2 regions of the uncultured Holdemanella sp. genome follow, and region 2 is predicted to be linked to the other one. Evidence: a T-box and tRNA genes for the amino acid it is inferred to sense, from the RefSeq annotation. Region 2 holds a T-box; the other holds one or more tRNA genes.
The links. A T-box is a leader RNA that pairs with one kind of tRNA and senses whether it is charged. The one in region 2 lies ahead of alaS (alanine--tRNA ligase), so its partner is inferred to be a tRNA-Ala.

Region 1 (12,869 bases), on a different contig from region 2:
TGCAAAATCACAATCATCTAAACAAAACGGAAGTTTCATCTTTGTATAAATCGTTGCCAATTCCAAAGACATAAACGCATTGTCTTTATCTTTTTCCAATTTTTCCTTTAATTTTCCCTTTACTTCATCAATATGAGCATAAACATTTTCTACTGTTGAATATTGATTCAATAAACGCAAAGCTGTTTTTTCACCAACACCCTGAACACCTGGAATATTATCAGCTGTATCTCCCATCAACCCTTTCATATCAATAACTTGATTTGGCGTAATACCGTATGTGTCTAAAAGATTTTGTTCGTCCATCAATTCCATTTCACTTAAGCCTTTTTTCATTAAAAGAACATGTGTACTTGAATCAATCAATTGTAGTAAATCGCGATCGCTTGTAAGAATTGTTGTTTGGATATCTTTACAACATTTAGCCATACTTCCAATGATATCATCAGCTTCATAACCTTCTTGTTCATAGCGTTTGATGCCAGCCGCATCCAAATATTCTCTTACAATTGGAAATTGTACGATCAATTCTTCATCTAATGGTTTACGAGTTCCTTTGTAAGCTGCAAATTGTTTATGTCTAAATGTTGGTTTTCCTGCATCCCAAGCAACTAGAATTTTATCTGGTTCAATAATATCAATTGCCTTATTTAACATCATCACAAAGCCATAGACCGCATTGGTTGGAATACCATTGGATGTTGTCATTCTATGTGTATATAAAGTTGCATAATATGCACGAAATAGCATGGAATTTCCATCTAATAATAAAAGTTTTTTCATTTGAATACCTCTTTTCTTCTATTTTAACACATATGAAAAGAAGGAAACGAATCCATGACTCATTTCCTTCGAATATTTTGCATGTGTAACTTTTCCATTCGTTTATAACGAATATCTTTTATAGTTGCATATCTATTGAATACAGTAATAATATAAAGCAATACAAATATCCAAGCCCCATTAAATACCAATGTAAGAGCTTCTACATAAATAAACCATTTCATAAAGCTCATGGTTATGTATCCTAGAATTATTGCTCCAAAAAAACAAATCAAATCATATAGAAACATCATCAAAAAGACAATTGCAAATTGCACCCAATGATCTTGATCCATCATATCTTTAAATAGCCCGATAAGCCATCCAAAAAAGCCAAACAGAAGCATTTTCACTAGCCAGTCAGAAGTAAAGAATAATCCTACACATAGACCACATAAACATGCATATAAAATTCGATTCATAGTTTTTTCATGACTAACGACAAGCATACATCCACAAAAACATAAATGACTCACTATAGATAATGAAGAATACGTAAAATCCACACCAAACAAAGATGCATTTATTTGGTCAAGCAGTGCCAGTATAAGTAAGAAAATAAATGAATAACGTTCTTTATTTATCATTTACTCTCCTCTTTTCCAATTACAAGACAATAGTCAAAACTTTTCATATTCGATACCGGTGAAACATAAACAGTAGAAATAATCGAATCATCATTTAACGAAACATCTTTTACTTCTCCAATTAAAATTCCACTAGGATAGTTTCCGCCTTTACCGCTTGTCGCAACTTTTTGACCTTTTGTCACCGTTGCATCATTGTCAAACAACGAAACACGATACGCCTTCTTATCTGTATCATACGATTGTAGAACTCCTTCTACACTTGATCCATCTTCTAGAGACATTTTTATCGCTATATCATTGTTTAAATGCTGACTGGTTAGTAATTGAACAGTACTTGTTAGTGTTTGCACACTATCAACTAAACCAATAGCACCATCACTTGTAGCCACAAGCATATTTTTTTCTACCCCTTGTTTTTTACCTGCAGAAATAGTTACCGTTTGAAGCCAAGATTCACTTGAACGTTCTAAGACAGATACGCTAATCGTTTTAGCATCTCCTAGTCCACCTTTCATATCGAGTAATGCTTCAAGTTGTTTATTTTTATTTTTTTCATCTTCATATGCGGTTTGATAATTCTTTTGTTCGGCTAACTGTTTGGATAAATATTCATTATCATCATAAGCATGCCAAAGATTTGAAAAATCATTTATAGCATTTCCGATAGAAGATAACGGATATTGAATCAAACCATACTTCAAATAAGTCCAAGCACTATAACCAATATTTGTGATTGAATTTTGCCTTAAACCAAACATTGCACATGCCAATATACATAAAACGACAATAATCGTAAGTAATCTTTTTTGAATTCGAGTAAATTTACGCATAATATCCCCCAAACTAACTTATATTATAGCGATAAACCTTCCTTCTTTCAATCGAGATATTTGTGCTCTTTAAATGAATAATATTGATTTTGTCCTACAATAATATGGTCCACTAAATGAACACCCATAGTTATTGCCACATGAACCATTTTATATGTAACTTCAAAATCGGCTTGGGATGGTGTACAATCTCCTGAAGGATGATTGTGTGCAATTAGTACTGAATTCGCATTTTGCAAAAATGCTTCTTTAAATACTTCACGAGGATGAACTGTACTCTCATTCAATGTTCCTTTAAACAGGACACGATGAGCAATCAATTTACTTTTTGTATCTAAATATAAAGCGATAAAACATTCTTGTTGCAAAACACCATATTCAAACTCAAACCATTCAATTACATCTTCCGGCTTTAAAATAGAGGCATGATATACCTTTGATTTAATAACACGCTTACTCAATTCAACACTTGCCAAAAGTTGTAAAGCCTTTACTTCTCGAATTCCTTGAATTTGCATCAATGTATTTACATGCATCTGCATTAATTTTGATAAACCTTCACTTTCTTTCAATACATCGGATGCGATTTCAAATACGGAACGATTTTTATTTCCACTTTGTAGAATCAAAGCAACGAGCTCTAAATCGCTCAATGATTCTAAACCATAGCGCAACGCTTTTTCTCGTGGGCGTTGCTCCACTTCCATCTCTTTTACCTTCATATACTCTTATACGAAAAAAATTACACTTTTTTCAATTTATTTAATTATTTTACTTGCAAAGTTCTCAATCACATGGTATATTATTTAAGCGTCAAGCAGACATGGCGGTTGTGGTGAAGTTGGTTAACACAGCGGATTGTGGCTCCGTCACGCGCGCGTTCGAATCGCGTCAGCCGCCCCACTAAGAATTTTAAGCTTCGAGAAATCGAAGTTTTTTTCTTTACATTTGATTTTTTTATTTGTATATTAAATTTATGAAGAAATTATTACTTATACTTTTAAGTCTTACTTTATGCGCTTGTCAAGCTCAAATAAAGCCCACAAGCTCAACTTCAAAAAAAGCTTGTGATGTAACAAGTGAAGAAGAAACATGCAATTCAAAAGATGACTCAAATACTAAATTTAATGAAATTAGTTTTGATGAAGCCATTCAATATTTCACAAAAGAAAAATCAGGCGTATTGTATTTTGGATATTCGAGTTGTCCTTGGTGTAAGGAGGCTAAACCTGTTCTAAAGAAAGTAGCCCAAAAAAATGGTATTGATATTCAATATGTAAAGGTTAGAGATGACAAAAAGAATCGTCTTTATACAGATGATCAAAAAACAATTATTGAGCCATATATTCAAGATTATATGTCAAATAATGATGAAGGTATTTTAACTTTATATGTTCCATTAGTTCTTGTCATAAAGAATGGAAAAGTGATTGATGGCCATGAAGGAACATTGGATAGTCATGATGCGACCGAAAGAAAAATGACTGATGATGAAAAAGAAGAATTAACAAAAATCTATACAAAATTAATGAGTGAAGCAAAACTAGCTTCACTCTTTTTATTTTCTTCGTACTTTAATTTGATCATCGAAGCTCAATTGTCCAATCAATAAACTAGACTTTGGATCATGCATCTTATAATTTGACATAATTTGTTTTGAATCAAAATTTGCATAACAATACTTACAACCATGTAAACATGAATTATATGCACCAATATCCACCATATTTACACAATGACAATCTCTTGCCTTCCATTCTTTATAGAATTTTCCTGTTCTTTCAAAAGCATATTTAATGCTGACGCAGCAATCGTTTTTATCACCAATATGATATTTATTTTCCATACAACTAACTACTTTTATGTCATTCTTTTCAAAAGCTTCTTTTAATGTAAGATATTCCTCATTGGATGGTTCATGATAATCCAAATGGTTATTTCTTACGTTTTTATAATCATCTACAAAAGAGACAATCATTTTAGAAACATATCCATTAAGCATCATGCATAACTTATTAAATGCACGAATATGATAATCAACATTATATTTCGAATTTAAAAGAATCGGATCATATCTAACACACACATTTTCTTTTCCTAAATAATCTGATAATTCTCTTACACATTCAATAACTTTTCGTTTATCTGGTACATGAGATTCAATATCATCAAAGTATCCAGTGATAGTAACTTGTAGCTGGATGGGTACAGAAAATAGATGTATTGTATCTACCAATGGCAAAGGATTCTTTGTACAAAATACAATCATATCAATATCTGATACAAAAATACGACTAACCAATTTAGGATTAAAAGGATTTCTTACATCAAAATAGCCTTCATTCCATCGTTTCACAAACCAATCCATATAATAAGCTACAACATCTGTTCTTCCACTTACATTTATAATCATAAGTTTATTAAACAAAGAAATTAATTAATAGTCAACACAAAGAAAAAAGTCATCCTAAGATGACTTAAATTTCTAAATGGCGGTCCAGATGGGACTCGAACCCACGATCTCCTCCGTGACAGGGAGGCATGTTAACCACTACACCACTGGACCAATATTTAATTTTAAATGGAGCAGATGAGGGGAATTGAACCCCCGTATCAGCCTTGGCAAGGCTGTGTTCTACCATTGAACTACATCTGCATGAATGGCGGTCCAGATGGGACTCGAACCCACGATCTCCTCCGTGACAGGGAGGCATGTTAACCACTACACCACTGGACCATAATTTTCCAAAAATAAGATGGCGGAGAAGGAGAGATTTGAACTCTCGCGCCAGTTTCCCGACCTATACCCTTAGCAGGGGCACCTCTTCAGCCACTTGAGTACTTCTCCAAGAATATTTCCAGATACTTATTTTTTAGAACAACCTACGTTATCCGTAACGCCCGTTTATAATAACATGGATAAAAATTTATTGCAAGCAAATTTTTTAAAAAAATACAAAAAAATTTAGAGGTCAATTTTTGACCTCTAAACTCTTACTTTCCAAACAATGTTTTATTGTCTACTTCCGCTTTAAATTTAGCTAAAGCTTCATCTAATGACAATGTAACACTATCTTTTTTACCACTCTGACGAATTGTAATTGTGTTGTTTTCTTGTTCTCCATCACCAACTACAATTTGGTAAGTAACCTTTTTTAGCTGTGCCTCACGAACACGGTAACCTAATTTTTCGTTACGAGAATCTACTGTAGCACGCATTCCTAAAGCTGTTAATGCATCACATACTTTATTTGCATATTCAACATGTTTTTCGTGGTGTACTGGAATCACAACAAATTGACGTGGCGCTAACCATAATGGGAAGTGTCCACCAAAGTGTTCAATCAAGATACCAATGAAACGTTCAACTGATCCATAAACTACACGGTGTAACATAATTGGAGTTTTCTTTGTTCCATCTGCATCTACATATTTACATTCGAATCTTTCTGGCAAATTCATATCTAGCTGTACAGTACCACATTGCCATACACGTCCTAAGCTATCTTTAATATGGATATCCAATTTAGGTCCATAGAATGCACCATCTCCAGGATTCACTTTATATTCTTTACCTGCATGAACACAAGCTTGTGCCAATGCTTTTTCTGAAGCATCCCAAATTTCTTCTGAACCAATATATCCACTTTCTGGACGAGTTGATAATTCAATTTCATATGGTAAACCAAATACTGAATAGATACGATCTACCAATTGTAATACTTTCTTAACCTCTTCTTCCAATTGATCAGGAGTTACAAACAAGTGAGCATCATCTTGTGTAAATGTACGTACACGGAACAACCCATTCAATGCACCACTTGCTTCGTGACGGTGTACTTGTCCTAGTTCTCCTAAACGCAATGGTAAGTCTTTATATGAGTGTAAAGTTGAGTTATATACTAATAAAGCTCCTGGACAATTCATTGGTTTGATTGCAAATTCACGATCATCTACCATTGAAGTGTACATGTTATCTTTATAATGATCCCAGTGTCCACTCAATTCCCATAATTCTTTTGACATCATAATAGGAGTTTTAATGAATTGGTATCCTTCTTTTGCGTGTTCTTGATACCAGTATTGTTCCAAAATATTACGTAAAATCATTCCATCTGGCAAGAAGATTGGCATACCAGGCGCATATTCACTAATTGTAAACAATCCCATTTCTTTTCCTAACTTCTTGTGATCACGTTTTTTAGCTTCTTCTAAAGCTTCTAGATGTGCTTCCAACTCTTCTTTTGTGTCAAAGCAGATACCATAAACACGTTGAAGCATTTTATTGTTAGCATCACCTTTCCAGTAAGCACCAGAATGTTTCAATAATTTAAAGTTTTTACACATCTTAACAGTTTCAACGTGAGGTCCACGACATAAGTCCGCAAATTCACCTTGACGATAGATTGTGATATTTCCATCTTCTAATCCATTGATCAAATCGACTTTATAAGGATCATCCTTGAACATTTCTAAAGCATCTTCTTTAGAGATTTCTTCACGAACAATTCTCTTTCCGTCTTTGGCAATTTTCTTCATTTCTTTTTCGATTTTTGCCAAATCCTCTTCTTTTAATTTTACATCTCCTAAATCCATATCATAGTAGAAACCTTCAGAAATAACAGGTCCTACCCAGAATTTAGCATTTGGATATAAACGCTTAACAGCTTGAGCCATCATATGAGCACATGAGTGGTTCAACATAGATAAATGTTCATCTTCTAATACATTAACTAATTCCATTTTACTTTCCTCCATTTTTCCATATAAAAAGCGACAGCCATCAAAGGACGTCTGTCGCACGCGGTACCACCTTTGTTTATACAATTACTGTATACACCTCAAACCTTTTAACGCAAGAATTACGGCACACTTTTTCAAGGGCAATTCAAAGGGAGTAAATACATACCTTCGCAAAGTGCTTTCACCAACCACACTCTCTCTACATTTGAACAGAATGCATTCGTATCCTTATCACTATTGTTGCCTAGATTATAGACCGAAATACGAGGTGTGTCAAAAGAAAAACTCAAGAATTTTTAATGGCAATGTCCACCACAAGAATGGTTTTCACCAGATTCATGTTTTGTACAAGTCACATCAGTTGTAAATTCAAGCTTTCCACTTAAATATTTCTTAACAGCCTCATCCGCATTTCCGGTTACACCACCAAACGAATGGATTCCAAAACCAGCCAATGCAGTTTTAGCCCCTTGTCCAATGCCACCACAAAGTACAATGTTTACATTTTGTTCTTTCAATGCATTTGAAACACCAACATGCCCATGTCCTTCGATTGTGATTACTTCACTCTTAATAATTTTATTATGATCTGTTTCATAGATTTTAAATTCTGAGCTATGACCAAAATGTTGGAACACTTCTCCATCTTTATAACTGACTGCAATTCTCATATGTAAATTTACCTTCTTTCATATTCATTATATATTGTTTGCAAAAATATTTGAAGATAAGAAAAAAACGCCCATATTAGGCGTTAATTGTCTTTGGTGGAGATGAGGAGAATCGAACTCCTGTCTAAGCAAAGTCCCACGAGACAGCGTTTACAGCTTTTTCCATCTAGTTATCCAAAAGTTTTGGATGGAAACAAAAATTCTTTTGGGTTAGCTATAGTTGATTCAAAATAAGCAGCTAGCCAATACTTATTTCTATCTTCTTTTCTTTAACACTCAGTCTGAAATAAGAAAGCGAAATTTCAGAAAGGGGCTGCGAAGCCAAACGTAGGCAATAAAATTAAGCAGCGAAAGCCATGCTTTGGTTCATACCAAATACATTAGCAAGTTTATTTTTAGCAATTAATTTAAGTTGGTTATTACACGTATCCTTCGTGGCTGTGGCTGAATCCAAACATTTACTCATCGAATGCCTGAACATCCCCAAGGAACATCAGTATAATCTATTAATACTGATTTTTCAAGGCCTTTTGAATCTCTCTTTGCGCATCTTTCGCCTTTTGAGATTCACGCTTATCATGAAGATTTTTACCTTTCGCCAAAGCTATTTCAAGCTTAGCCAATCCTTTATATAAATAAATTCTTACTGGTACAACCGTATATCCTTTAACACGAGCCGATTGTTCTAATTTTTGAATCTCTTGCTTATGCATCAAAAGCTTGCGATCACGCATTTCATCATGATTAAATCGGTTTCCAAATTCATAAGGAGAAATATGCATGCCTTTAATGAAGGCTTCCCCTTTTTGAAAACTGATATAACTATCCTTTAATTGTACCTTCCCTCTTCGAATACTTTTAATTTCTGTCCCCAGAAGTACTAATCCAGCTTCAAATCGATCATACAATTCATATTCATGTCTTGCTTTACGATTCTCAGCTATTGTTTTTTGATTTTGACTCACTCTAATACCACCTCAATTCCATCTGGATTCTGCATAACCGATTGCACAAACTGCTGTACCCATTCTTTTGATAAATCATATTCTGATGACAATCTATGCGTTGACGCGATTGAATCATTATAATCATCAATCATATAAGTTTTCCAGTCATTAAATCCAGTATCAAACCACGTAATCAATGGAATAAACTTTGTATCTGTAAAAGATGTGGTCTTTGTATCTGGATCATAGTTTAAAGTAAAACTAGCCATACCCCCAACCATCGTTATATCCATATCTTGTGCACTCGTATAGTTTCCCAAAGAATAATATACTAGTGTATTTTGATTTTTTCCTTTAATAATTTTTGCTGGTTCTATCACATGCGGATGTGAACCAATTACTACTTCAACTCCAAGTTCATTTAAATAATTTGCTAAATCTTCTTGCTCTTGAGTAGGTTCTGTTTGATACTCATTTCCCCAATGCATAGAAACCATCTGAACATCACTTACTTTATTTAATGCTTCCATATCCTGTTTTATTTGATCTTTATCAATCAAATCTACAAGCCATGGCTTATCTTCAGGCAAACTAAAGCCATTCAATCCATATGTATAACCTAAAAAGCCAACTTTGATTCCATTGATTTCCTTCACTAAAGCACGATTTTTATCTTCTTGTGAAATATGTGAACCCGTAGTAATCACATTTGGATATTCATTATGAATCAAATCAATCTGTGCTAATAAACCATCAGCTCCTCTATCTAAAGAATGATTTGAACTTAAACTCCACCAATCAAATCCTGCTTTATTGACTGAAGACAGAATTTCTGTAGGTCCATTAAAAGTTGGATATCCACTCAATCCATACGATTCTCCAATGCATAGTGTTTCAAAGTTAATGTATGCCAAATCCGCATTTTGTGTATATTTATTCGTCATTTCATAATAAGAATCAAAATCATAGTATCCATTTCTGTAGTTTTGATACCAATACATTGCTTCATGATATAAATTATCTCCTACGCCTACAAATGTAAATGACTTTTTATCTTCTTGTTTTTTTGTAGAAACATTCTTTACAACCTTTGTCGCTTCTTTCAAATTTGGCGCGGGGTGCGTTAAAATAAAGCCTATTAAACTGAAATTGAATATACATAATATGATGATCCATGTCCATTTCTTTTTCATAATCTAATTTTATCAAAAAAAGCTTGTATTTTCCAAAAAAATTAGGTAATATTATAAAGCATTTGGGGTGTTAGCTCAGCTGGGAGAGCACCTGCCTTGCACGCAGGGGGTCATCGGTTCGATCCCGATACGCTCCACCAAATAAAAAAATACGCTGTAAGCACATTGCTTACAGCTTTTTTGTTTTATTCAATTTCTTCAAAAATACCCAATTTTTGATAAAGAACCCATTTACCAATATTTACACAATGATCACAAATTCTCTCTAAATATTTACCAACTAGTAATACATCCACTAAAGTTCCTGTATCATGTTCTTTTTTAGCTAGTAAATCAACATAGACCTCTTTTGCCTTTTCATATTGTGCATCCGCTTGATCATCCATTTTAATCACTTGATCAGCCGCTTTTTCATCCTTTTGAATAAAGGCTTCAATCGCAAGTGTAACCATTTCTTTGGCAATCGTGAATTGTTGTTTAATACAGTCATCCACAACTAAATCTTCCATATTCAATGCACAAATAAGTTCGGAAACTTCTTTTTCCTGATCCATAATACGTGTTAAATCACGAATCGTATTTGTAGCTACCGTAATACGACGTAAGTCTTTAGCAACAGGATGTTGAAGAAGAAGGATCTTCATGCAAATTTGTTCTGCCTCTCTTCCTTGTTCACTCACTTCTTCATGCATTTGCGAAACATCTTGAACTAAAGTTTTGTTTCCATCTAAAATAGCGTGTTTGCAAAACCATAATCCTTTTAAACAGTCTTGAGACATTTGTGTCATAGTCAATTCTAACTGTCTTGTTTGTTTTAAAAACTTTGTAGGTAAAACCATTATCCAAACCTCCCTGTAATATAGTCTTCCGTTTTCTTTTCTTTTGGTGTAGAGAACAATGTTTCCGTATCACTATACTCAATTAGATCCCCCAATAAGAAGAAGGCTGTTTTATCACTAATACGCATAGCTTGCTGCATATTATGTGTAACGATAACGATTGTATAATCTTTTTTCAATTCTAAAGTCAATTCTTCAATCTTACTAGTTGAAATTGGATCTAAAGCACTTGTAGGTTCATCCATCAATAAAACTTCCGGCTGCATAGCTAAAGCTCTTGCAATGCATAAACGTTGCTGCTGTCCACCTGACATTCCTAATGCAGATTTATGTAAACGATCTTTTACTTCATCCCAAATGGCAGCTTGTCTTAAGCTTCTTTCTACAATTTCATCCAGTTCGCTTTTCTTTTTGATTCCAAAAATTCTTGGACCATACGCAATATTATCATAAATACTTTTTGGAAATGGATTTGGCTGTTGAAATACCATTCCAACTCTACGTCTTAATTCGATTGCATCCATATTCTTGTAGATATCCGTACCATCTAGACAAATATCTCCTGTAATCTTTGCACTTTCAACCAAGTCATTCATACGATTCAACGTTTTTAAAAATGTCGATTTACCACATCCAGAAGGACCAATAAATGCTGTTATTTCTTTTTCTTTAATATCTAAATTTATATTTTTTAAGGCATGAAAATCACCGTAATATAAATTTAGATCATTGACTGTAAATTTATTATTCATACTTAACCTTTCTATTTCTCTAATCCAGCTTGCTTTTTAGAGATATGTCTTGACCAGACATTCGCACCAATACTAAATGCTAATACTAAAATCATTAATACAGCACTTGATAGATTTGCTAGTGCTCTATCTTGTCCGTTTGTTTGTAAGTTCCAAATTTGAATAGATAATGTTTCAGCTGGTCTAAGTACATTAATTGGTGATGTTGGAGAAGTAAAGCTAAAGTTATTCCAACGTAAATCGCTTCCTGAACCAGTTGTATAAAGTAATACAGCAGCTTCACCAAAGCCACGACCAGCCGCTAAAATGACTCCAGTCATAATACGTGATAGACATGCAGGCAATAGTACATGAAATATCGTTTGCCACTTTGTAGCTCCAAGTCCCATACTTCCTTGATAATACCCTTCTGGCAAACCTTTTATTGCATCTTCTGTGGTGGTTGTGATCAAAGGTAAACTTAGAATGGAAATAGACAAGGCTCCTGCTAATAAACTTTTTGATAACCCAATAACAACTAAGAAAATCAAATATCCAAACAAACCTACAACGATGCTTGGTAAAGAAGACAATGTTTCAATACATGTTCTTAAAAAGCGTGTCACAAGACCTGGTTTGGCATACATAGCCAAATAAATACCGGCTAATACTCCAATCGGAACGGATACAAGTAATGAAATAAATACTAAGTAAATAGTGTTAAAGACTTGGTTTCCAATACTTCCAGATCTTGTGAAACCAAACATTTCTGGTTTTGCACCTAATAATCCCCCAATAATAACTTTTCCGGCAAAACCTACTAGAAGTAGGAAGAAGAACAAGGCAATACCATAGAAAATGATTGTCATAAACTGATCAACCATTTTTGCCCTTTTGATTTTAGAATCCATCTTTATTCTCCTTTCGCTTTTGAAAACTTATGAATAATAGTAATAAACAATAACGAAATCAAGAACAGCAACAAGGCCATTGTCCATAAAGCTGCCTTCATCTCTCCACCTTCCATCGCATTTCCCATTTGTGCTGCAATTTCAGTTGTTAGTGTTTTTGAAGTGGAAAAAATACTAGTTGGTAAAGCTGTTGTTTGACCTATAACCATCGCAACGGCTAAAGCCTCACCAAACGCTCTTGCAAGTCCTAATACAATACCTGAAATCACACCTGGTAATGCTGCAGGAATTACGACACGATATATCGTTTGCCAGCGTGTTGAGCCAAGTCCATAAGCAGCCATTCGTGTTTCTTTTGAAACAGCTCGAATCGCATCACTGGCAACACTGGTAATCGATGGAAAAATCATAATAGATAAAACTAAACTTGCTGCAAGTATGGAGTGTCCTACCTGCAAATCAAATACTTTCTTTAAGAACGGAATCAAGACCGTTAATCCGACCCATCCATAAACAACACTAGGAATTCCGGCAAAGATTTCAACCATAGGACGATAGAATTTTTCACCAAACTTAGGTGAAATTTCTGTCA
Region 2 (12,869 bases):
TTTCTCTTTCCGAAGCATTGGCCACTTCAAACATCGTTTTCTTTTCAAAATGGAATAATCCTGCAACAATATTTGTAGGAACACTCATAATCACATCATTATATTCACGAACTAATGCATTGTAGTATTTACGTGCATTGGCAATATCTTCTTCAACATGCTTCAATTGATTTTGAAGATCCATAAAATTTGTATTTGCCTTTAAATCCGGATATTGTTCAGCAACCGCAAAAATACCTTGGATAGCATTTGTGATTTTATTTTCACTATCCATAACATCCTTAGATGTTTTTGCCATATTTCTTTGTGCAATCACTGAACTCAATGTATCCGCCTCATGTTTTGCATAACCCTTTACTGTTTCTACTAAGTTAGGAATCAAATCAAAACGTTTCTTCAAATACACGTCCATTGTAGAAAAACCTTCATCTACTCTATTCGATAGACGAACAAGTCTGTTGTAGCTTGACATAAAGAACAACCCCAACAAAACTAAAATAACAACTAGAACAATAATTAAAATCATAGTCATATCCTCCTTGAAACAATTATACATTATTTGTGATAAAATTAGAAATGTAGAAAGGAATACTCATTATGTACAAATCTGTTTTAAAATGGCTTTTACCCATTCTTATTGGTTTATCAAGCTTCTATATGGTTGCACAAAAAACATCAACACCTAAGTTTCATGAACAATCCATTCAATATTTAGATGAAAAAAGAAATACAGTCATGACACTTGCCGCATCGAGTGCTGCCATCTCTACAGCCATTACCATTTTACCAGGAGATACAGGAACTCCCATTGCGAATGGCTTAGCGGATTTAAGTTCAAAATTCTTATTAGTTCTAGGAGCTATCTATTTAGAAAAATACTCTTTGACACTCACTTGTATGGTTACCTTTAAATACATCATTCCCCTACTCTGTTTGGCATGGCTAGTCAACAATGTCATAAAATGGGATTGGTTAAGGATTGTATGTATTAAGATTAGCATTATGGCCATAGCTATGTGTCTAATCGTGCCTTGTAGTGTAAAATTATCTAAAGCAATAGAAGCTACCTATGAAACAAGTATTCAAGAAACGATTGATAATGCCAACAACATCCAGAAGAAAATCAAGAAGGATAAAGAAAATAAAAATTTCTTTGAAAAAGTAGCTGAAAAATTTTCCTCAACAGCTCAAAAATATACCAAGATGTTTAATCAATCATTAAATAATTTCATGGAAGCAACAGCCATCATGATCGTAACATCTTGTGTAATACCTATTCTTGTAATCCTATTCTTCTTGTGGTTTATCCAAACGATTAGTGGTATGACAATAAACACAAAAAGACTTACAACATTCAACCCTGTTTCTAAAATACAAAAACAATTAATAAACCCAAAAGAAAAATGAATTTGGCATCTTCGGATGCCTTTTTTTAATGGAAAACAAAAAAAGTAGAAGCACTTCTACTTTTTACGAATATATATTACCAGTCTGTCGCAATATCTAATTGAGTATCTGAATTTTGCGTAAAACTTCCAGTATCACAGACGATTCCCTTTCCTATTGAAGTATCTACAATTGTACCCCTAGGATATTTATTCAAATCGGCTGCAACAATAACATAATCCCCCAACATCTTCGCACCATCTTCACGGATCCAGTATGCATCATTATTTCCCATACCACGCATAATGTCGATTACTCCTGACATATTTAAGTTGTAGTATGTTTCTTTACCACTTGGTCCATAATAAACACCGCCAGAGGCAGTAAGTGCATTCACATTACTAATGTATTGTGAAAAAGATGGCTTCGAATAAACGATTTGTGTAACAACATTATAATTATTTTGAATGAACTGTACATCATTCAATAAGTCTGGTTGTTCCATAATCATTTCTTCAACGCTCTTCGGCTCATCTTGTTTCTTGCGAGATTCTTTCTCGATATCTTGAATCTGTTTTTCGAATTCTTCTTTTAATTCTTCCGTTCCATTTTTTGTATCTACACGCATTAAGATATTTGAGTCTTTGCCATTTGACTTGGCATAAACCTTGCTTTCTTCCCCAATTACTGATGACGTTGTTAGTAATGTTAATGCTAGTGTGGACATCAATAAGCCTGAAACTAATCCTTTTCTAATTAAACTATTCTCTAAATTTTCTTCTTTTATAAAGTTCAAAACACCCTCCAATCTTCCCCTTAACCCTCATAAAATATGAGGCAATTGTTGCCAAAAAAATAAAACAACAATTCATACTATACACAATTCTTAAAAAAATGCAAATTTTGGCCCTAAAAAAAAGGCCGATTGATTCCAAAAGTGGCGAGAGCGACCCATTTAAAACAATATTTTCATTAAAAATTAATTTGCTTATTAATTTATTTAGAATATGCCTTAGACAAATTTAGCTCTGAGAAAGAGATAACCTTTAAACACTCATAGTGTTATCAACCCCATATCTATTAAAGCCAACTATTAGTCTATTCTGGTATTTGATTGCGGATTACCAAAAAATATGGACATGTTTTTAACATATCTATACTATTCTGGAATCGTAACTCCAACTTTCCATATTTGATTCAAGAAATTCAAATTCAATGTAGCCAAACGATTATGCTTATCATACTTCACAATATAATCATCCATATTCTTTAGTGGACCTTGAGTCACATGAATTTTTTTATTCACTAATTCACCATACGACATTCTTAGAACCTTTTTATCATCAAACATTTCAATACGAATCAAATAACGATCCGTTAAAGCGGAAATATCCTCTTCATATTTCAATTCATGAATAAAAACACTCTGCAAAGGAAACTTCTTAAAGATCGCATCCACTTCAACTTGAGAAAGTTTGCTCACCACAAATACATACCCACCAAATAAAGCTCTTTGTTGAATCTGTTTTGAAACTCTATGATAAAACTCCATCTTCGGACTAAAAGCGTAAATACCATCATTCTCATTCAAATATTTACATACCTCTTCTTCCTTAGAACGAATGGTCAATAACACATACCAATGTTCATTATTCATACGTAAAACCCTTTCAATACATACAAAATTATAAAATGTATGTTTCGTTATGTCAATTTTATGACAAACAAAAAAGGATATGCACATGGCATACCCTAATTATTTTTATAGATTTTTTAATTCTTCTGTGATCGCATTGATAGCTTCATTGACCTTAGAAGCATCCTTACCACCGGCTTGAGCCATATCTGGCTTTCCACCACCATTACCAGAACAAATTTGAGCAGCCTTCTTAACTAACTGACCCGCATGTACGCCAGCCTTAACAGCCTCTTTACCTGCACCAGACACAAAGACAACCTTTTCCCCATTTGTATTCACAAAGAAGACAACCATCTTGTCATCATTAGCCTTTAAGTTAGAAACGATATCTTTTAATGCACCTGCATCCATTCCAGAAACAGACTTGATCAATACATTGACTTTACCAAAGTCTTTAGCTTCTGTAGCCCATTCTTTTGATTTCAATGTAAAGATTTGGTTTTTCAAGTTATCAATTTCCTTTTGCATATCATGCATAGTCTTATAAGCAGCCTCAACCTTAGTATCAATATTCTTAATACCCTTTTGTTTAGCACTCACCGCAATATTTTCTAACATACTGTGTTCTTGCGCAAAATCTTCATAAGCCGCAAACTTCGTCTTAGCCGTAATACGACGAGAATCCGAACCAATACTTTCCTCACTAATGATTTTACATAAACCAATTTGAGCCGTATTTTCTACATGACATCCAGCACAGAATTCCTTAGATACATCACCCATTGTGACAACACGAACCGTATCTCCATACTTTTCATCAAACAATGCAGTTGCACCCGACTTTTTAGCCTCTTCAATAGGCATTACTTCTTTAGTAACTGGATAAGCTGCACTAATATATTCATTGACAATACGTTCTACTTCAGCCAATTGTTCAGCTGTCACTTTTTCATAATGATTGAAGTCAAAACGCAAGTATTCAGGACAGTTAAAAGATCCAGCCTGATGAATATGATCCCCCAATACTTTAACTAAAGCAGACTGCAACAAGTGTGTACAAGAATGGTTAGCCGTAGTTGCCAAACGGTCTTTGACATTCACTTCACCATGTAAAGACATACCCTTTTCTAATACACCACTATTGATTTTAACTGTATGGATATGTTGTTTATTACGCGTCTTTTGAACATCCAATACATCTACTTCTACACCATCCGCACTAAATGTTCCTTTATCGGCAACCTGTCCACCACTTTCTGCATAGAAACAAGTTTCATCTAAAATGATCATTCCTTCATCTTCTAAAGAATCAACCATTTTACCCTCAGCATTAAATAACGCAATGATCTTACCATCACAAGTTAAGTGATCATAACCAATAAATTCACTTGGCTCGTTGAAGTTCATCAACTCTTCATTTTGAGATGCAAAAGAATCCTTTACATTACGCGCATTACGAGCACGCTCTTTTTGTTTGTTCATCTGGGCATCAAAATCATCATGACTTACACTAATTCCACTTTCCTCGGCAATTTCTTGTGTTAATTCAAATGGGAATCCATAAGTATCATACAATTTAAAGACAACTTCACCACTCAACTTACCATCTTTAGCCTTGCTGATTTCTTCATCCAATAAAGCCTGACCAACCTTTAAAGTCTTTTTGAAAGTTTCTTCTTCAACCTTAATCAATTTTTGGTTGAATTCAACATGCTCTTGTAAGTAAGGATAGAAATCCTTCATTAAATCCGCAACAACAGGAACTAATTTATATAAGAATGGTTCATCTAAACCTAATTTTAAACCATAACGAACCGCACGACGAAGTACACGACGAAGTACATATCCACGACCACTATTTGAGAAGTTAGCCCCATCACTCAACGCAAAAGTTACTGTACGAACGTGGTCAGCAATTACACGGTATGCCATCTTGTATTCACCTTCATAAGGATGTTTAGCCATAGCTTCAGTGGCACGAATAATAGGCAAGAACAAATCTGTATCGAAGTTTGTTTCTCCATCCTGAACTAAGGCAACCAAACGCTCAAGACCCATACCTGTATCAATATTCTTTTGAGGAAGTTCCTTATAATCTTTACGATCAACACTTGGATCACAATCATATTGAGAGAATACGACATTCCATACTTCTACATAACGATCATTTTCCATTTCATCAAAGAATAATTTTTCTCCTAATCCTTCAGGATCATATTTTTCTCCACGATCAAAGAAAATTTCACTGTCAGGTCCACCAGGTCCCTTCCCAATTTCCCAGAAGTTATCATCTGTCTTTAAAATATGGCTAGGATCTACGCCACAAATTGTAGTCCATACTTCATATGCACGCGCATCATCTGTATATACAGAAACATACAATTTTTCCTTATCAATACCCATCCATTCTTCGCTGGTTAAGAATTCCCATGCGAATTGAATAGCTTCATCTTTGAAATAATCTCCAATCGAGAAGTTTCCTAACATTTCAAAGAATGTGTGGTGACGAGCTGTACGCCCAACATTTTCAATATCGTTTGTACGAATTGATTTCTGTGCATTCGCAATACGATTTGAAGCTGGTTTTTCACTACCATCAAAATATTTTTTCAAAGCCGCAACACCCGCATTAATCCACAATAAAGTTGGATCATTGTGAGGGATCAAGCTTGCGCCTGGTTCAATCATATGTCCTTTGGATTTGAAATAATCCAAGAACATCTGACGAATCTGATTACCTGTTAATTGTTTCATCTTTCTTTCCTCCAATAAAAAAACGCTCCTATTTCTAGGAACGTATAATTACGCGGTACCATCCTAGTTCATTTTCCAAAATAGAAAATGCCCTCAATTTACTCGTTAACGCCGACTACGTTTCAACTCCAAAGTAGCTTCAAAAATAAATCCATGAAAGGCTTTCACCAAGACGCCCTCTCTCTAAACAAGAAAATTACTTCCTACTTATCTTCTTCACTGTCGAATCGATAAAATTTTAACACTCTTTCAACAATTCTGCAAGACGAAACACACCACTAGCCATCAATTCTTTATCCATCGACGCAAAAGATAAACCAATTCTCTCATTTGAACAACTCAAACCTATGGAATTAGCTTCACACAAAGAATTAAAACGATTCAAATCAACATCTAAATCCAGCCAATAAGCCATATACGTTTCATCCAAAATAACAGGACAAGAAATATACTGATCTAATAAATTCTTTAAATATAAATGCTTCTCCTTATATTCACGAACCAATTTTCTTAAATGCTTTTGAAGATAACCATCCACAATATATTGCGTAAACGCAATCTGCTCCAATTTACTAGCCGTAGGACCAAAAAATGAAGCACTATACTTCTTTGTATATTCTTCATTTAAAATCATATATCCAATACGAAGACTTGGAAGTAAAAGACGAGAAAAGGAAGAAAAATATATTACATTCTTGTTTTTAGAACACAAACTCGTCTTGATTTTAGAAGCATACACCAATTCACCATTATAATCATCTTCCAATATCAAGATATTTTTCATATCCATAAGATTCTTTCGAATTCTCTCACTCATTGACTGACGATTTTTTGTGAAACAAGTTGTATTTACATATACAATATCTACTTCTCTATCGCAAATATCCTCAATAAAATGTTCAGGGCGCAAGTACTCCACATGAAATCCATACGATAAGAAAACTTGTTTAGCCTGCTCATCCACAAGTGTACTTAAACCAATCTTCTTATTCTTATCCAACATTCCACAAAAGATATATAACAACGATTGATAGTTTGAACCAATCACCATCTGCTCAGGAAAGCACAGAATATTTCGATTTTGGTATACATATTTGCATAAAGCCTGCCTTAAACCATATTCACCTTGAGCTAAACCATAACTTGACATCAACTTCTTATCATTTAAAACATTCTTGATATAACGTTTCCAAATCGTTGTCTCAAAAGAATCAAACGACACAGACTGAATGCGAAAGTCATAGTCATACACCTTCTCTTTATGATTTGACGAATAATCCAAGATTTCATGATGCAATAAAATACGCTCTGAATTCATACTCACCACATATCCAATCTTTTCCTGACTCGAAATAAATCCATCTAAAACAAGCTTATTATAAGCCGTTTCAACAGTCGTTTTCGATACATGCATCTTCTTTACACATTCACGAATGGAATCAACGCGATCTCCATATTTCAAAATACCCGAAAGAATCGACTCCTTATATGTGTTATAAATAACTTCATATTTTTTCATAAACTGTCCCCTATTAATTTTTTATTATTGTATATTTTTTTAAATACAGAAACAAGTATAATAGTCATTAAGTTGAAAGAAAGAAGGAAATGATTATGAAAAATAAACAGACTTATGAAATCATACTAACAGGACTAGGAATGGCCTTAGTATTTGTCGCAACCATGTTCATCAAAGTACCAAACGCATTAGATGGATATTTCAATCTAGGAGATGGATTCATCCTATTATTCGCTAGCTTTTTAAACCCTTTTGAAAGCTTCTTGATTGGAGGCTTAGGAAGTGCTTTAGCCGATGTTGCCGGTGGATACGGACACTACTTTTTCTTTACCCTAATCATTAAAGGAATTGAGGCAATCGTTGTATCTCTACTTATGAAAAACTATTCTAAACCTAAACAAATCGCAAGCTATACTCTAGGATCTGTCATTATGGTATTTGGATATTTCATTGCCAAATATATGTTGAAAGGAAGCTGGATCGTAGCTTGTAGTGAAATACCTGCCAATGTTGTACAAGGCCTTGCAGGAATCGTAATTGCCTTGATTGCATATCCGGTTGTTAAAAAAATCGTACAAGAAAAATTAGACTAAATGAAAACAGGATCCTATCGATCCTGTTTTATTATGCATCCACGTTTATGTACTTCAAACCGCCATATTTAACTTGAAACTTATAAATACTACACTTTAAACGAAGCCACTCCATTTCTGTAATGTTATTATTTCCAATACACTCTATAATCAAATTTTCAGATACCTTCAGACAATCCAATGTCTGCATCCACTTTTTATAATTTTTACTATTAGGTTCAACCGCCATGTCTATGAGCTCATCATACTTCACATTTATAGCCTTATATATAACTCGAACATGATCAATCGTAGGCATTTCGATAGTTTCAATATAATCAAAAAGTCTCATAATACATCCATCCCTTCTTTTCTATGGTTTCATAATACAACACACCATAAATTTTGTATAGAAAAAAGTGTCATACGACACGTATTTTAACAACATAGACATTATGGCCTTTTTAACACTCTTCGCATCAATTGGCTTTGAAATATGCCCATTCATACCGACTTGTAAAGCCATTTTTTTATCCTCATCAAACGCATTAGCCGTCATAGCCAAAATAGGAATGCTTGCCTTCTGCTTATTTTTAAAATGACGAATCATTTGCGTAGCACTATACCCATCCGTATTTGGCATTTAAATCATTATCTTCTGCCAACAATACTCGCCTACCTTTTAAAGCCAAATGAGAATGTTCCTTTTTGTTTAGATCATCAATATTTCTTGTTCCAATCACTACTGCTCGTGTACGATCCTTTTTCTTTACATATACTACACGCATTTGATGATATAATATGCCATCCTTTGCCATATATTCATAGGTCATTGAAAAATCATTTGTGTTTGTACAAAGTGCATCATAAGATAATTTCTTCACTCACCATCTTTGTGGCATAGGCTGGCAAAAATTTACACCAACGATTCTCATACTCACGACAAAAATTAGAATTGTGCTTTCCATCCACACTCACTTGGCGATAAGAAAAGATTTGTCCTTGTTCTAAATCCAATAGTAATACAAAAAAATATTCCTTACCTGAACCTTCAATGATCTCTCTTTGTAGTTCTAATACCTTCTCTTTTTTTATAATTTCATCCACAGACGAAAGGCCATCGTTACATTAAAATGATTTTTATCCTCATATAAAAACACAGCCTTCAAACTTATATTTACCACCCCATTTTCATTCGGATAAATCTGATCTTTTAATTCAAAATTTCCATTATCTCTTAATCTTTTCATTAAGGGTTCCCTAGACAATATATGTATATATTCTGGACAAGATTCATGAATCAAATAATGATCATAAAAATGATGCATACTTTCCGTATAACAATGACGATTCAACTTTGTAGAATACGCCTTTTCATCTTGTTTAATGATTTGTACCGTATTCTCTTTTAAATCACAGATAATTAATGAAGTATAATCTTTTGTTAGACTCGATAAAACATCATTCTTTTCTTTTTCATATATAACCGCAATATTTTCATGAAGAATATGATGATCTTCTATATCCATACTATCACTAATCCAATGATATCCATCCTTACCTAATATACGAAAAATTGATTTTGATTGTATATCCCGTGAATCATATTTAAAAATTTATTATCAAAATGATTAGCTAGCTCTTCTTTTGACCAGCCAAGAAACTCTAAAAACTTTTGGCTCACATACAAAAATGGATAGCCCTCATCCATTAAACATCGATGATATCCACCCATACATTGAGATATTTCATTTATGGTCAAAGGATTTAATCTTGCTTCATTATCTATCCTACAAACCCCTAACATTTATCATTCTCACTGTATCACATATTCACAATTTATGTGTATGCGCTTCATCTGAAAGTTAAAAAAATACCCAATATATGGGTATTTCATTGTATTTTTCTTTTATTACGCTTATGAAATGATTTAGATACACTTCTTAATCCCAATACTGGAGATAAGAAAATAATAATTGGATAAATTTCCAAACGACCTATCAACATCGCAAATGACAATACGATCTTACTAAAATCAGAGAACATGGAGAAATTTCCCATTGGACCACATAAACCAAATCCTGGACCCACATTTCCTATACATGTGATCACAGAGCTTATTGTCGTTTCAAAATCTAAGTTATTCAACGAAACTAAGAACAACAAAATTCCAACAATAATGATAAAGCTACAAAAATAAGCTAAAATCTGGTTTACGATTTCTGTATCTACTACTTTTCCATCCATTGTGATGGCTTCTACTTTTTGAGGGTGTAATAGCTTTTGAATATCCAACTTGATTTTTTTTACAATGATCAACATACGAGAAACCTTCACACCACCACCTGTAGATCCAGCACTCGCCCCAAGAATGGTCAACAAGAATAGAATCATCTTACTAAACTGTGGCCATATACTATAGTCGCAACTAGAATAACCCGTAGTCGTAATAATTGATCCAACTTGAAAACTAGCTAGACGAATGGATTTTAATACATCAAAATTATACATAGATAGAATATTTAATGTGATGCAAACAATTGAGAATAAGATCACACCTAAATATGTACGTAATTCTTCATTTTTAAAGACTTGTTTAAAATCTTTAATTAATAAGAAGTAATACATATTAAAGTTGACACCAAATAAAATCATAAAAATCGTAATAATCACTTCATAATACGAATTGTTGTAGGCACCAATACTAGTATTTTTAATCGCAAAACCACCGGTACCTGCTGTACCAAATGTGTTACAAAGCGCATCAAACAATGGCATTTTACCAATCAAAAGTAAAATCACCTGTATTATTGTTAAACCCATATACATTGTATACAAAATCATAGCTGATTGACGCATTCGAGGTACTAGCTTGCCAATTGTTGGTCCTGGAGCTTCTGCACGCATAATGTGCATATCACGATCATTTGATTTTGGTAGTAAAGCCAAAATAAAGACTAAGATACCCATACCACCAATCCAGTGCGTAAAGCTACGCCAGAAAAGTGTGGCATGCTTTAAATTTTCTACTTCTGTTAAAATACTAGATCCAGTTGTAGTAAATCCAGAAACCGCTTCAAAGAAACAGTCTACAAAAGAAGGAATTTCATTGGATAAATAAAATGGTAAACCACCAAAGAAAGATACAACAATCCATGCAAGTCCTACCGCAATCATACCATCTTTGGCAAAATAAGAATTAACTCTAGCCTTTTTTCTTGTTAAGACATAACCTAACACTAGACAAATCGCAATGACAATCAAATAGGAATCATATATCCCTTCATGATAAATCAAATCCACAATCACAGGTAAAACCATTAGGCAAGCCTGTGCAACAAGAACCATACCTAATACGTTACCGATCATGGCCCAGTTTAATTTATGTAAATTGTGCTTAAGATAGTAAATCATTGATATCCCTCAATCCTGCAACCTTACTAATAATAATCACGGTATCCGATAATTGAATACGCGTATCACCAGTAGCTACTTTAGAAACACCTTTATGTGTTACATACGCAATGATAATCCCTTTACGAATATTTAAATCCTTGATTGGCACATCAATAAAACGACAGTTATCACGAACTCTAAATTCTAAAGCTTCAAGTTTGTCATCTACAAGTTTGATCAATGATTCAACATTTGATCCAACTGTATTTTGCATAGCACGAACATACTGCACAATTTGGTTGGCCGTAATAAATTTAGGTGTAATTGAATTTTCTAAGCCTAATTTATCCAATAAGAATCCTAAAGAAACACGGTTTACCTTAGGCAAGACATGCGTAACACCATGATTTTGGGCAAACATTGAAATAATAACATTTTCCTCATCATTATCTGTAAGTGCAATAAACGCATCCATTTCTTCCAAAGATTCACTTAATAATAATTCGTGATCCGTTCCATCCCCATTAATAACTGTTGCCTGTGGGAATTTTTCTACAAGACTAATACACTTATCTTTTTTGATTTCAATGATCTTTACATCCATACCTAGTTCTAACAACATGCTCGTCAAATAATATGTGATTCTTCCACCACCAACAATCATCACCTCATTTACAGTTCGATCACTTAAAATACCAACTTTAATGAAGAATTTTTCTAATTGTGTTGTAGAACCCGTTAGTGTTACACGATCCTTTTCATAGATGACGGTATTACCATTTGGAATAATAACCTCGCCATTATGTTGAATTGCCACAAACAAGACTTCACTTTTCAAACGACGATTGATGTCGCAAATACGCATGTTTGAAAGTGGTGAATTTTCGGTAATCTTCACTTCTGCAAGTTCAATTCTTCCCTTCGCAAAAGAAGAAACCTTAATTGAATTTGAGAATCGAATGGCACGCAAAATTTCACGAGCCGCTGCCTGCTCAGGATTGATGCTCATGCTCAATCCCAATTCATCCTTAATTAAACGAACGGTATTGTTGTATTCTGGATTACGTATACGTGCAATGGTATGTCTAGCACCTAATTTTTTTGCCATTAAACAACAAATGATATTCACTTCATCCGTTGATGTAGCCGCAATCAACAAATCCGAAGACGATACACGAGCTTCCATTAACGTATCTAAACTTGCACCATTTCCTTGTACACCAACAATATCCAACTGATTCATGGTACTAGATAGAACATTCGATTTATTTTCAACCACTGTAATATCATGACCTTCCTGGTTTAATTGTTTCGCAATCGCAAATCCAACTTTTCCATCACCCACTACAATAATTTTCATAACTCCTCCAAAAAAAATAAATTCCGATACGGAACCTAACTCAAGTATAATACAAATTAAATATAAAAACTAGTACTACAAACGCATGTAATGAACACTGGTGATTACGCATTAAATAATCTTCAAATTTTAGTGATTTAAGATTATTTATTTTTAACTCCTCTTTTGCAAATGGCTGGTAAGTGATAAATTGTTACAGGCAGCGCTATAATTAGAACGCTTGTGGAAAGGCAAGCTCTTGAA

Region 1: it encodes a tRNA-Ala, which carries the amino acid that the T-box ahead of alaS (alanine--tRNA ligase) is inferred to sense. The anticodon was not compared.

Annotation. Positions count from the first base shown of each region.
Region 1 covers NZ_CATVYQ010000017.1:20,430-33,298, forward strand. Annotated here, with positions in the region: gene polA (DNA polymerase I) at 1-783, opposite strand, end outside; gene Q3907_RS04635 (hypothetical protein) at 843-1,409, opposite strand; gene mreC (rod shape-determining protein MreC) at 1,406-2,242, opposite strand; gene radC (DNA repair protein RadC) at 2,290-2,964, opposite strand; tRNA gene Q3907_RS04650 (tRNA-His) at 3,069-3,145, shown strand; gene Q3907_RS04655 (thioredoxin family protein) at 3,219-3,854, shown strand; gene Q3907_RS04660 (DUF1848 family protein) at 3,801-4,655, opposite strand; tRNA gene Q3907_RS04665 (tRNA-Asp) at 4,733-4,808, opposite strand; tRNA gene Q3907_RS04670 (tRNA-Gly) at 4,825-4,898, opposite strand; tRNA gene Q3907_RS04675 (tRNA-Asp) at 4,904-4,979, opposite strand; tRNA gene Q3907_RS04680 (tRNA-Ser) at 5,000-5,090, opposite strand; gene thrS (threonine--tRNA ligase) at 5,237-6,985, opposite strand; gene Q3907_RS04690 (NifB/NifX family molybdenum-iron cluster-binding protein) at 7,282-7,656, opposite strand; RNA gene ssrA (transfer-messenger RNA) at 7,751-8,141, opposite strand; gene smpB (SsrA-binding protein SmpB) at 8,163-8,621, opposite strand; gene Q3907_RS04705 (CapA family protein) at 8,618-9,796, opposite strand; tRNA gene Q3907_RS04710 (tRNA-Ala) at 9,861-9,936, shown strand; gene phoU (phosphate signaling complex protein PhoU) at 9,982-10,635, opposite strand; gene pstB (phosphate ABC transporter ATP-binding protein PstB) at 10,635-11,387, opposite strand; gene pstA (phosphate ABC transporter permease PstA) at 11,399-12,277, opposite strand; gene pstC (phosphate ABC transporter permease subunit PstC) at 12,280-12,869, opposite strand, start outside.
Region 2 covers NZ_CATVYQ010000018.1:8,311-21,179, forward strand. Annotated here, with positions in the region: gene Q3907_RS04790 (LemA family protein) at 1-526, opposite strand, end outside; gene Q3907_RS04795 (hypothetical protein) at 598-1,407, shown strand; gene Q3907_RS04800 (hypothetical protein) at 1,484-2,182, opposite strand; gene Q3907_RS04805 (transcription termination/antitermination NusG family protein) at 2,546-3,043, opposite strand; gene alaS (alanine--tRNA ligase) at 3,149-5,779, opposite strand; T-box leader at 5,813-6,008, opposite strand; gene Q3907_RS04815 (PLP-dependent aminotransferase family protein) at 6,018-7,298, opposite strand; gene Q3907_RS04820 (ECF transporter S component) at 7,394-7,891, shown strand; gene Q3907_RS04825 (hypothetical protein) at 7,923-8,222, opposite strand; gene Q3907_RS04830 (response regulator) at 8,244-8,513, opposite strand; gene Q3907_RS04835 (hypothetical protein) at 8,491-8,754, opposite strand; gene Q3907_RS04840 (hypothetical protein) at 8,735-8,977, opposite strand; gene Q3907_RS04845 (hypothetical protein) at 8,962-9,399, opposite strand; gene Q3907_RS04850 (hypothetical protein) at 9,432-9,677, opposite strand; gene Q3907_RS04855 (TrkH family potassium uptake protein) at 9,764-11,284, opposite strand; gene trkA (Trk system potassium transporter TrkA) at 11,268-12,626, opposite strand.